DNA from 3 places in the Streptomyces anatolicus genome. Region 2 is predicted to be linked to each of the others. Evidence: predicted binding sites of a transcription regulator. Region 2 holds the regulator's gene; each other region holds the start of a gene.
What was found. Region 2 encodes HspR, which represses chaperone genes until heat shock. Its sites were predicted from a motif close to TTGAGNNNNNNNNNCTCAA; they were not measured.
Positions count from the first base shown of each region.

Region 1: a site for HspR is predicted at 1,149-1,167, ahead of clpB (ATP-dependent chaperone ClpB). Genes of this name have one in related genera too.
Region 3: a site for HspR is predicted at 1,280-1,298, ahead of lon (endopeptidase La). Genes of this name have one in related genera too.

Region 1 covers NZ_WMBF01000197.1:1,596-4,867, forward strand. Annotated here, with positions in the region: gene GKQ77_RS18545 (Rieske (2Fe-2S) protein) at 172-531, shown strand; gene GKQ77_RS18550 (pyridoxamine 5'-phosphate oxidase family protein) at 660-1,109, opposite strand; gene clpB (ATP-dependent chaperone ClpB) at 1,246-3,272, shown strand, end outside.
Region 2 covers NZ_WMBF01000167.1:9,684-12,955, forward strand. Annotated here, with positions in the region: gene grpE (nucleotide exchange factor GrpE) at 1-502, shown strand, start outside; gene dnaJ (molecular chaperone DnaJ) at 536-1,729, shown strand; gene GKQ77_RS16880 (heat shock protein transcriptional repressor HspR) at 1,731-2,192, shown strand; gene GKQ77_RS16885 (hypothetical protein) at 2,315-2,863, shown strand; partial or broken gene GKQ77_RS16890 (helix-turn-helix transcriptional regulator) at 2,826-3,272, opposite strand, start outside.
Region 3 covers NZ_WMBF01000301.1:3,877-7,148, reverse strand. Annotated here, with positions in the region: partial or broken gene GKQ77_RS22875 (rhomboid-like protein) at 1-182, shown strand, start outside; gene GKQ77_RS22870 (methyltransferase) at 68-1,045, opposite strand; gene lon (endopeptidase La) at 1,321-3,272, shown strand, end outside.

The DNA of each region.
Region 1 (3,272 bases), on a different contig from region 2:
CTTCTCTGTTGGGTTGGCCGTCACCGCGTTCAGCGGTCTTGGGGTGAGCTCGGATTACGAGTCCACGGCCGTGGATGTCTCGACACCCGATGTGAGGCCACTGGACATCATCTGGAACTCGGCTCCAGGCGACATAATTTGGGATTCTGGCTCGAAGGGAGCGGTCAGGTCATGAGTACTCCCCCCGACGACCGCACCTTCCGCCGAGAAATGGCCACCGCCTACCGCTCCGGTTGGCACTTCATCGATCTCGTGACCGCGATCCCCCATCGCGGCGACTCGCTGATGGTGACCCTGCTCGGTGAGCCGATCGTCGTCACGCGGGACGACGAGGAGGAGATCCGGGCCTACCGGTGCCTCCGCCGGCCGCGAGGCGCGCCGCAGCCCGTGCGCTGTGCCGTGCGGTACGGAATGGTCTTCGTCAATCTCGACCGGCGCGACCACCAGCTCGTCGGAGAGCAGGAGCAGCAGGACCCCGGGGCGATGTCGAACGCCCCGGACAGCATCACAGCCACCCCCCGCAGTGCCTGACGCGATTCCCCCGTCGTTGTAAATCGCGCAGGCGCTTCCCCCAGCAGCGGCGCCACCGTGGACCTGAACACGGTGGCGCCGCTGTGGTGTGTGCGGGTGGGGCGTGCAAGGGGTGCGCCTACGTGCGCCTACGCCTTGCCCAGCGCCCGCGTCACCGCTATCTCGATGAGCACCCGGTCCGGGTTGGGCGAGGGGCGCCGGCCGTAGCGCGCCTCGTAGCGCACCTCCGCCGCCTCGATCTCCGCCGGTTCCGTGCGGATCGTCGCGTGCCCCTCCAGCGTCGCCCAGCGCCGCCCCTCGAACTGGCAGACCGCCACCCGCGCCCCGGGGCCGTCCGCCACGCCCGTCGCCGCGAGGATGTGGACGACCTTGCGGCTCGTCTTGCGTGCGAGCACGCGTGCGGTGCCGCTCTCGGGGTCGTACGTCACGCCGACCGGGACCACGTGCGGGGTGCCGTCCGGGCGCAGTGTGGTCAGGGTGCACAGGTGCCGTTCGCGCCAGAAGTCGAGGTAGGGCTCCGGTGGATCGCATGGGTCTATCCGGGGCACCCGGGGTGCGGTGGCGGGGTTCGCGCTCATGGGTACGGAACATAGCCGCCCCGCCTCCCCGAAGTTTCCTTGAGTGGAATAGACTCAACTTTGTGTACGTTGAGCTAGTCAGAGTCCCCGGTGGACTCAGAGTCACTCGTTGACGCCGTAAGGAGGGCACGCGCACGTGGACGCAGAGCTGACCAACAGGAGCCGGGCCGCCATCAACGCGGCAGGCGACCGGGCCGTACAGGACGGGCACCCCGATCTGACGCCCGCGCATCTGCTGCTCGCGCTGCTCGAGGGCGAGGGGCGGCAGGAGAGCGCGAACATCACCGACCTCCTCGCCGCCGTCGAGGCCGACCAGGCGGCCGTGCGCGCGGACGCCGAGCGGATCCTCGCCGCGCTGCCCAGCGTGACCGGCTCCACCGTCGCGCCGCCGCAGCCCAACCGCGAGCTGCTCGCCGTCATCACCGACGCCGACCGGCGCGCCAAGGAGCTGGGCGACGAGTACCTCTCCACCGAGCACCTGCTCATCGGCATCGCCGCCAAGGGCGGCAAGGCCGGGGAGGCCCTGGCGAAGCACGGGGCCACCGACAAGAAGCTCCTGAAGGCATTCGAGACGACAAGGGGAGGGCGCCGGGTGACCACACCCGACCCCGAGGGTCAGTACAAGGCGCTGGAGAAATTCGGCACCGATTTCACCGCCGCGGCCCGCGAAGGGCGCCTCGACCCCGTCATCGGGCGGGACCAGGAGATCCGGCGGGTCGTCCAGGTGCTCTCCCGGCGCACGAAGAACAATCCGGTGCTCATCGGCGAGCCCGGCGTCGGCAAGACCGCCGTCGTGGAAGGCCTCGCCCAGCGGATCGTCAAGGGTGACGTCCCCGAGTCGCTGAAGAACAAGCGGCTCGTCTCCCTCGATCTCGGCGCGATGGTCGCGGGCGCGAAGTACCGCGGCGAGTTCGAGGAGCGCCTGAAGACCGTCCTCTCCGAGATCAAGGAGAGCGACGGGCAGATCATCACCTTCATCGACGAGCTGCACACCGTCGTCGGCGCGGGCGCGGGCGGCGACTCCGCCATGGACGCGGGCAACATGCTCAAGCCCATGCTCGCCCGCGGCGAGCTGCGCATGGTCGGCGCCACCACCCTCGACGAGTACCGCGAGCGGATCGAGAAGGACCCCGCCCTGGAGCGCCGCTTCCAGCAGGTGCTCGTCGCCGAGCCGTCCGTCGAGGACTCGATCGCGATCCTCCGCGGCCTCAAGGGGCGGTACGAGGCCCACCACAAGGTCCAGATCGCCGACAGCGCGCTCGTGGCGGCCGCCGCGCTCTCCGACCGGTACATCACCTCCCGCTTCCTGCCCGACAAGGCCATCGACCTCGTCGACGAGGCCGCCTCCCGGCTGCGCATGGAGATCGACTCGTCCCCCGTCGAGATCGACGAACTCCAGCGCGCCGTCGACCGGCTCAAGATGGAGGAGCTGGCGCTCAGCAAGGAGACGGATCCGGCCAGCAAGCAGCGCCTGGAGAAGCTGCGGCGCGACCTCGCCGACAAGGAGGAGGAGCTGCGCGGCCTCACCGCACGCTGGGAGAAGGAGAAGCAGTCCCTCAACCGCGTCGGCGAGCTGAAGGAGAAGCTCGACGACCTGCGCGGCCAGGCCGAACGCGCCCAGCGCGACGGCGACTTCGACACCGCGTCCAAGCTGCTCTACGGCGAGATCCCGACGCTGGAGCGCGACCTCGAAGCCGCCTCCGAGGCCGAGGAGGAGGCCGTCCAGTCCAAGGACACGATGGTCAAGGAGGAGGTCGGCCCGGACGACATCGCCGATGTGGTCGGAGCCTGGACCGGCATCCCCGCCGGGCGCCTCCTGGAGGGCGAGACGCAGAAGCTGCTGCGCATGGAGGACGAGCTGGGCAAGCGGCTCATCGGGCAGGGCGAGGCCGTACGCGCCGTCTCCGACGCCGTGCGCCGCACCCGCGCCGGGATCGCCGACCCCGACCGGCCGACCGGCTCCTTCCTCTTCCTCGGCCCCACCGGCGTCGGCAAGACCGAGCTGGCCAAGGCCCTCGCGGACTTCCTCTTCGACGACGAGCGGGCCATGGTCCGCATCGACATGAGCGAGTACGGCGAGAAGCACAGCGTCGCCCGCCTCGTCGGCGCGCCCCCCGGGTACGTCGGCTACGAGGAGGGCGGCCAGCTGACGGAGGCGGTGCG
Region 2 (3,272 bases):
CCTCCAGCGGCTGCAGGCCGAGTATCAGAACTACCGCCGCAGGGTGGAGCGGGACAAGGTGGCGGTGAAGGAGATCGCCTCGGCGAACCTCCTCTCCGAACTCCTTCCGACCCTCGACGACATCGGCCGCGCCCGTGAACACGGCGAGCTGGTCGGCGGCTTCAAGTCGGTCGCCGAGGCGCTGGAGACGGTCGTCGCCAAGATGGGCCTCCAGCAGTTCGGCAAGGAGGGCGAGCCCTTCGACCCGACGATCCACGAGGCCCTGATGCACAGCTACGCACCGGACGTCACCGAGACGACGTGCGTCGCGATCCTGCAGCCGGGGTACCGCATCGGCGAGCGCACCATCCGCCCCGCGCGGGTGGCCGTCGCCGAGCCGCAGCCCGGCGCGCAGACCGTCAAGGGCGACGAGTCCTCCGACGGCTCCGAGGCGGCCACGGCTCCCGCGGAGGGTGCGGAAGGCTCGGACGAGAAGGAGACCGGTGGCCCGGACAAGGGCTGACGGCTACGAGATGAGTGAGGAGGGACGTCGAGGATGAGCACCAAGGACTTCATCGAGAAGGACTACTACAAGGTCCTCGGCGTCCCCAAGGACGCCACCGAGGCCGAGATCAAGAAGGCGTACCGGAAGCTCGCCCGCGAGAACCACCCGGACGCCAACACGGGCAACGTCAAGGCGGAGGAGCGCTTCAAGGAGATCTCCGAGGCGAACGACATCCTCGGGGACCCCAAGAAGCGCAAGGAGTACGACGAAGCGCGTGCTCTCTTCGGCAACGGCGGATTCCGGCAGGGTCCCGGAGGCGGCGGCGGTTCGTTCAACTTCGACCTGGGCGACCTCTTCGGAGGCGGCGCCCCGGGTGGCGGTGGAGCGGCCGGCGGCGGCTTCGGGGGCGGTCTCGGTGACGTCTTCGGGGGCCTGTTCAACCGCGGCGGCGCGGGTGCCGGTTCCGGCACGCGTACGCAGCCGAGGCGCGGCCAGGACATCGAGTCCGAGGTCACGCTGAGCTTCACGGAGGCGGTGGACGGCGCCACGGTGCCGCTGCGCATGTCCTCCCAGGCCGCCTGCAAGGCCTGCTCCGGCACCGGCGACAAGAACGGCACGCCGCGCGTGTGCCCGACCTGCGTCGGCACGGGCCAGGTCTCGCGGGGCGGCGGCGGCGGTTTCTCGCTGACCGACCCGTGCGTGGACTGCAAGGGCCGGGGCCTGATCGCCCAGGACCCGTGCGAGGTCTGCGCGGGATCGGGGCGCGCGAAGTCGTCCCGCACCATGCAGGTGCGGATCCCGGCAGGGGTGAGCGACGGCCAGCGGATCAGGCTCCGCGGCAAGGGCGCACCCGGCGAGCGGGGCGGCCCGGCCGGCGACCTCTACGTGGTGGTGCACGTCGACGCCCACCCGGTCTTCGGCCGCAAGGGCGACAACCTCACGGTCACGGTTCCGGTGACGTACCCCGAGGCGGCACTGGGCGGCGAGGTCAAGGTCCCGACCCTGGGCGGACCCGCCGTCACCCTGAAGCTGCCCGCGGGCACGCCCAACGGCCGTACGATGCGGGCCCGCGGCAAGGGCGCCCTCCGCAAGGACGGCACCCGGGGCGACCTGCTCGTGACGGTCGAGGTGACCGTGCCGACGTCGCTGAGCGACGGGGCGAGGGAAGCCCTGGAGTCCTACCGCGAGGCGACCGCGGGCGACGACCCGCGGGCAGAACTGTTCCAGGCCGCGAAGGGAGCATGAGATGGACGGCCGTCGTCGACAGTCCGGTTTCAGTAGGGCGTACCAACTCACCGACGAGACGCCGGTGTACGTCATCTCGGTGGCCGCACAGCTGAGCGGCCTCCACCCGCAGACCCTGCGTCAGTACGACCGTCTCGGCCTGGTCTCCCCGGACCGCACCGCGGGCCGCGGCCGCCGCTACTCCGCCCGCGACATCGAACTGCTGCGCACCGTGCAGCAGTTGTCGCAGGAGGAGGGCATCAACCTCGCCGGCATCAAGCGCATCATCGAGCTGGAGAACCAGGTCGCCGCGCTCCAGTCCCGTGTCGCGGAGCTGTCCGCGGCCGTGGAGGGAGCGGCCGCCGCCATCCAGCAGCGCGAGGCGGCGGTGCACGCCTCGTACCGCCGCGACCTGGTCCCGTACCAGGACGTGCAGCAGGCGAGCGCGCTGGTGGTGTGGCGTCCCAAGAGGGCGACGGAGTAGCTCGACGATCTCTGTGTGCGGCGCGCGTCGGGGCCGGGAGGTGGGAACCTCCCGGCCCCGGCGCGCGTTGCGTCTGACGACCTGAAGTGATTGTCGGTGCTGGGGGAAGTGGGTAGTTCGGCATGGCCATGGTGGGACTGTTCTGGATCGCCGAGGGGGACGTGTACGTGGGGGCGAAGCCGTCCGGCCTCGCCGCCGGGGTGCGCCTGACGCCGGAGGGCGTGGTGGCACTCGGCGACAAGCAGTCGGCGTTCTGGCCCTGGGAGGACGTCCACTCGCTGGCCATCGACGACGTCCCGGTGCGGTCCCTCAAGCGCGGGGTGGGCGTGGCCGTGGACCTGGTCCTGACGGTCGGCCTCGGCGGCGGGGACGAGGCGCCCACGATGACGGTCCGCGTGGGCGGCCCCGACGGCGCCGAGACGGAGCTGACGGCGTACACGGCGGCGGCGGTCGGCTACAGCGCCACGGAGTACGACCTCTCGCGGACCCTTCTCACCCGCCTCACCCAGGGCGCGGGCACCCTCCTGACGACGCTGACGGCGATGGCGGAGTGGGGGCGGCGGCACGAGGGCGGCTCGCCCCGGGCGGCCGGGCGGGAGGCGCTGCTGCGGGAGTGGCTTGCGGTGGCGGACGCTACTGAGCCCGGTCGAGGAGACCGGAGCGGCCGATGAGGTAGCCGAGCTGGGCGCGGCTCTCGCTGCCGAGGGTGGCGGCGAGTTTGGCGATGTGGACGCGGGCGGTGCGGATGTTCATGCCCAGGCGGTCGGCTATCTCGGCGTCGGTGTGGCCTTCGACGAGGAGGCCCGCTATGGCGCGCTGGCGGGGGGTGACGCCGCCCTCGGAGATCTGCGGGGCGGCCTGGGGCCACATGGGGGTGGCCAGGCGCCACAGGCGCCAGAAGGTGGTGGCGAAGTAGGCGACGAGGGCCGGGTGGCGCAGTTCCAGGGCGATGCTGCGGTCCTTGCTCGCCGGGATGAACGCCACGGTCCTGTCGAAGACGAAGAGGCGGTCGGTCACCTCGTCCAGGGTGCGGGCCTCGGCGTCGCCGTCGAGCTGTTCCAAGTAGGCGAGCACGGGCAG
Region 3 (3,272 bases), on a different contig from region 2:
GCGTCTCCACCTGGCCGCTGCTGCGCCGCGGCCGCCGGTCCCTGGCCGGCCGCCCCGGCGCGGCCGGCTACCTCGGCACCGCCTCCACCACCGACGGGAAGGCCGTCGTCGGCAGGATCCGGGTCAGCTCGAACCCCGCCCGCGAGAGCAGCGCGGCGAACTCCGCCTCCGTACGCTCCTGACCGTCCACGATCGCGGCCATCGCGACGTCCATCGTCTTGCCGGGGTGCGGGTCGTTCCCCGGGGGCAGCACGGATTCGACGATCACGAGGCGGGCGTCCGGCGCCATCGCCGTCCGGCAGTTGCGCAGGATCCGCATGCAGGCCTCGTCCGGCCAGTCGTGCAGGACGTGCTTGAGGATGTACAGGTCGCCGCCCTTGGGGACCTTGGTGAAGAAGTCCCCCGACTCGGCGCTCCAGCGGCCCCGCACCGCCTCGTCCCCGCTCAGGACGTGCGTACTGACGGCCGGGGTCTGGTCGAAGAGGACCCCGCTCAGGCCGGGCCGTCCGCGCAGCACCGCCCGCAGGAGGCCGCCGCGCCCGCCGCCGACGTCCACCACCGTGCCCTGCTCGGGGAAGGGGTAGGTCCCGGCCACGACCGCGTCGACCGGCCCCGAGAGCGAGGTCATGCCGGCGTCGAACAGTTCCCGGAGCTCCGGGTCCCCGGCCAGATACGCGAAGAACGGCTGCCCGAAGGCCCGTTCGAAGGAGGGGCCCTCCTTACGCACCGTCTCCTCCAGGCCCGCTGAGGTCCGCCGGAACACCGGGTCGGTCAGCATCAGCACCGCGTCGCGCTGGGAGTACGGGACGTCCGTGCGCAGCGCCTCCCCGGCCGGCGTGAGGTGGAAGGCGCCCGTCTCGTCCTCGCGGAAGACGCCCCGCGTGGCGAGGTAGCGCAGGACGCGGCGCAGGTGCCCGGGGTGCGTGTCGGTCAGCTCCGCCAGCTCCTCGGCGGTGCGGGGGCCCGGCGCCAGGTGGTCGGCGACGCGGCAGTGGGCCGCGGTGCGCAGCGCCGCCGACAAGAGGTGCCCGAGGGCCAGCTCCATGAGCTGGCCGGCGACGTCTCCGGCGGGGCCCGCACTGTTCTCGGGTGTGTCCACGGTGGCTCTCTCCTCCGTGAGGGTGGGGGGACTCCCACGGTCCCCACGGAGGGCCCATCCGTACAGAGGGCATCCCCCGCACCCCGGGCGACGACGGCCGGAACCGGCCACGCTGGTGGCCGGATCCGGTGATCGCTCAGAGCGAACAGGCTTGGGGGAACACTGCGGCGCTCATAAGCATTGAGTCGGTACAGCTCAACTTGAATGCCGAAAGGGAGATCATGGCTACTGAGTCCACCTCGTCCACCTCGCTGACTCTGCCTGTGCTGCCGCTCGACGACGAGGTGGTCCTGCCCGGCATGGTGGTTCCGTTCGACCTCTCCGACGCGGAGGTGCGCGCCGCGGTGGAGGCCGCGCAGGCCGCCGCCCGTTCCGAGGGCGACAGCAAGCCGAAGGTGCTGCTTGTTCCGCGCATCGACGGGACGTACGCCGCCACCGGCGTCCTCGGCACCGTCGAGCAGGTCGGCCGGCTCTCCGACGGCGACCCCGGCGCCCTCCTCCGCGGCCGCAGCCGCGTGCGCATCGGTGCCGGTACGACAGGGCCCGGCGCCGCCCTGTGGGTCGAGGGCCAGAAGCTCGACGACACCGTCCCCGAGCCGCTGCCCGGCGCCGTGACCGAGCTGGTCAAGGAGTACAAGGCACTCGCCACCAGCTGGCTCAAGAAGCGCGGCGCCTGGCAGGTCGTCGACCGCGTGACGCAGATCGACGACGTCTCCGCGCTCGCCGACAACTCCGGTTACTCGCCCTTCCTCACCACCCAGCAGAAGATCGAACTCCTGGAGACCGAGGACCCGGTCGCCCGCCTCAGGCTCGCCACCGCCCAGCTGCGCGAGCACCTCGCCGAGCAGGACGTCGCCGAGACCATCGCCAAGGACGTCCAGGAGGGCGTGGACAAGCAGCAGCGCGAGTTCCTGCTGCGGCGCCAGCTGGACGCCGTACGCAAGGAGCTGCGCGAGCTGAACGGTGACAGCAAGGACGCGGCCGAGGAGTCCGACGACTACCGCGCCCGCGTCGAGGCCGCCGACCTGCCCGAGAAGGTCCGCGAGGCCGCCCTCAAGGAGGTCGACAAGCTGGAGCGCGCCAGCGACCAGTCGCCCGAGGGCTCCTGGATCAGGACCTGGCTCGACACCGTCCTCGAACTGCCCTGGAACGAGCACACGGAGGACGTGTACGACATCAAGGGCGCCCGGGAGGTCCTGGACGCCGAGCACGCCGGGCTCAAGGACGTGAAGGAGCGCATCACCGAGTACCTCGCGGTCCGCAAGCGCCGCTCCGACCGCGGCCTCGGGGTCATCGGCGGGCGCCGCGGCGGCGCCGTGCTCGCCCTCGTCGGCCCGCCCGGCGTCGGCAAGACCTCGCTCGGCGAGTCCGTCGCGCACGCCATGGGCCGCAAGTTCGTGCGGGTCGCGCTCGGCGGCGTACGCGACGAGGCGGAGATCCGCGGACACCGTCGTACGTACGTGGGGGCGCTGCCCGGGCGGATCGTGCGGGCCATCAAGGAGGCCGGGTCGATGAACCCGGTGGTGCTCCTGGACGAGATCGACAAGGTGGGCTCGGACTTCCGGGGCGACCCGGCCGCCGCCCTCCTCGAAGTCCTCGACCCGGCGCAGAACCACACCTTCCGGGACCACTACCTGGAGGTGGAGCTGGACCTGAGCGACGTCGTCTTCCTGGCGACGGCGAACGTCCTCGAAGCCATCCCGGAGGCCCTGCTGGACCGCATGGAGCTGGTCCGGCTCGACGGCTACACCGAGGACGAGAAGATCGTCATCGCCCGCGACCACCTGGTCCCGCGCCAGCTGGACCGGGCGGGGCTGGAGAAGGACGAGGTCACCCTCGACGAGAGCGCCCTGCGCAAGCTGGCGGGCGAGTACACGCGCGAGGCGGGCGTGCGCAACCTGGAGCGGTCCGTGGCGCGGCTGCTGCGCAAGGTCGCGGCCCAGCACGAACTGGGCGAGCGGGAGCTGCCGTTCACCGTCACCGACGAGGAGCTGCGCGGCCTGATCGGGCGGCCGCACCACGTGCCCGAGTCGGCCCAGGACCCGGCCGAGCGGCGCACCGCGGTGCCGGGTGTGGCCACCGGGCTCGCGGTCACCGGGGCGGGCGGCGACGTGCTCTTCGTGGAGGCCTCCCTCGCCGACCCGGAGACGGGCGCGTCGGGTCTGACGCTCAC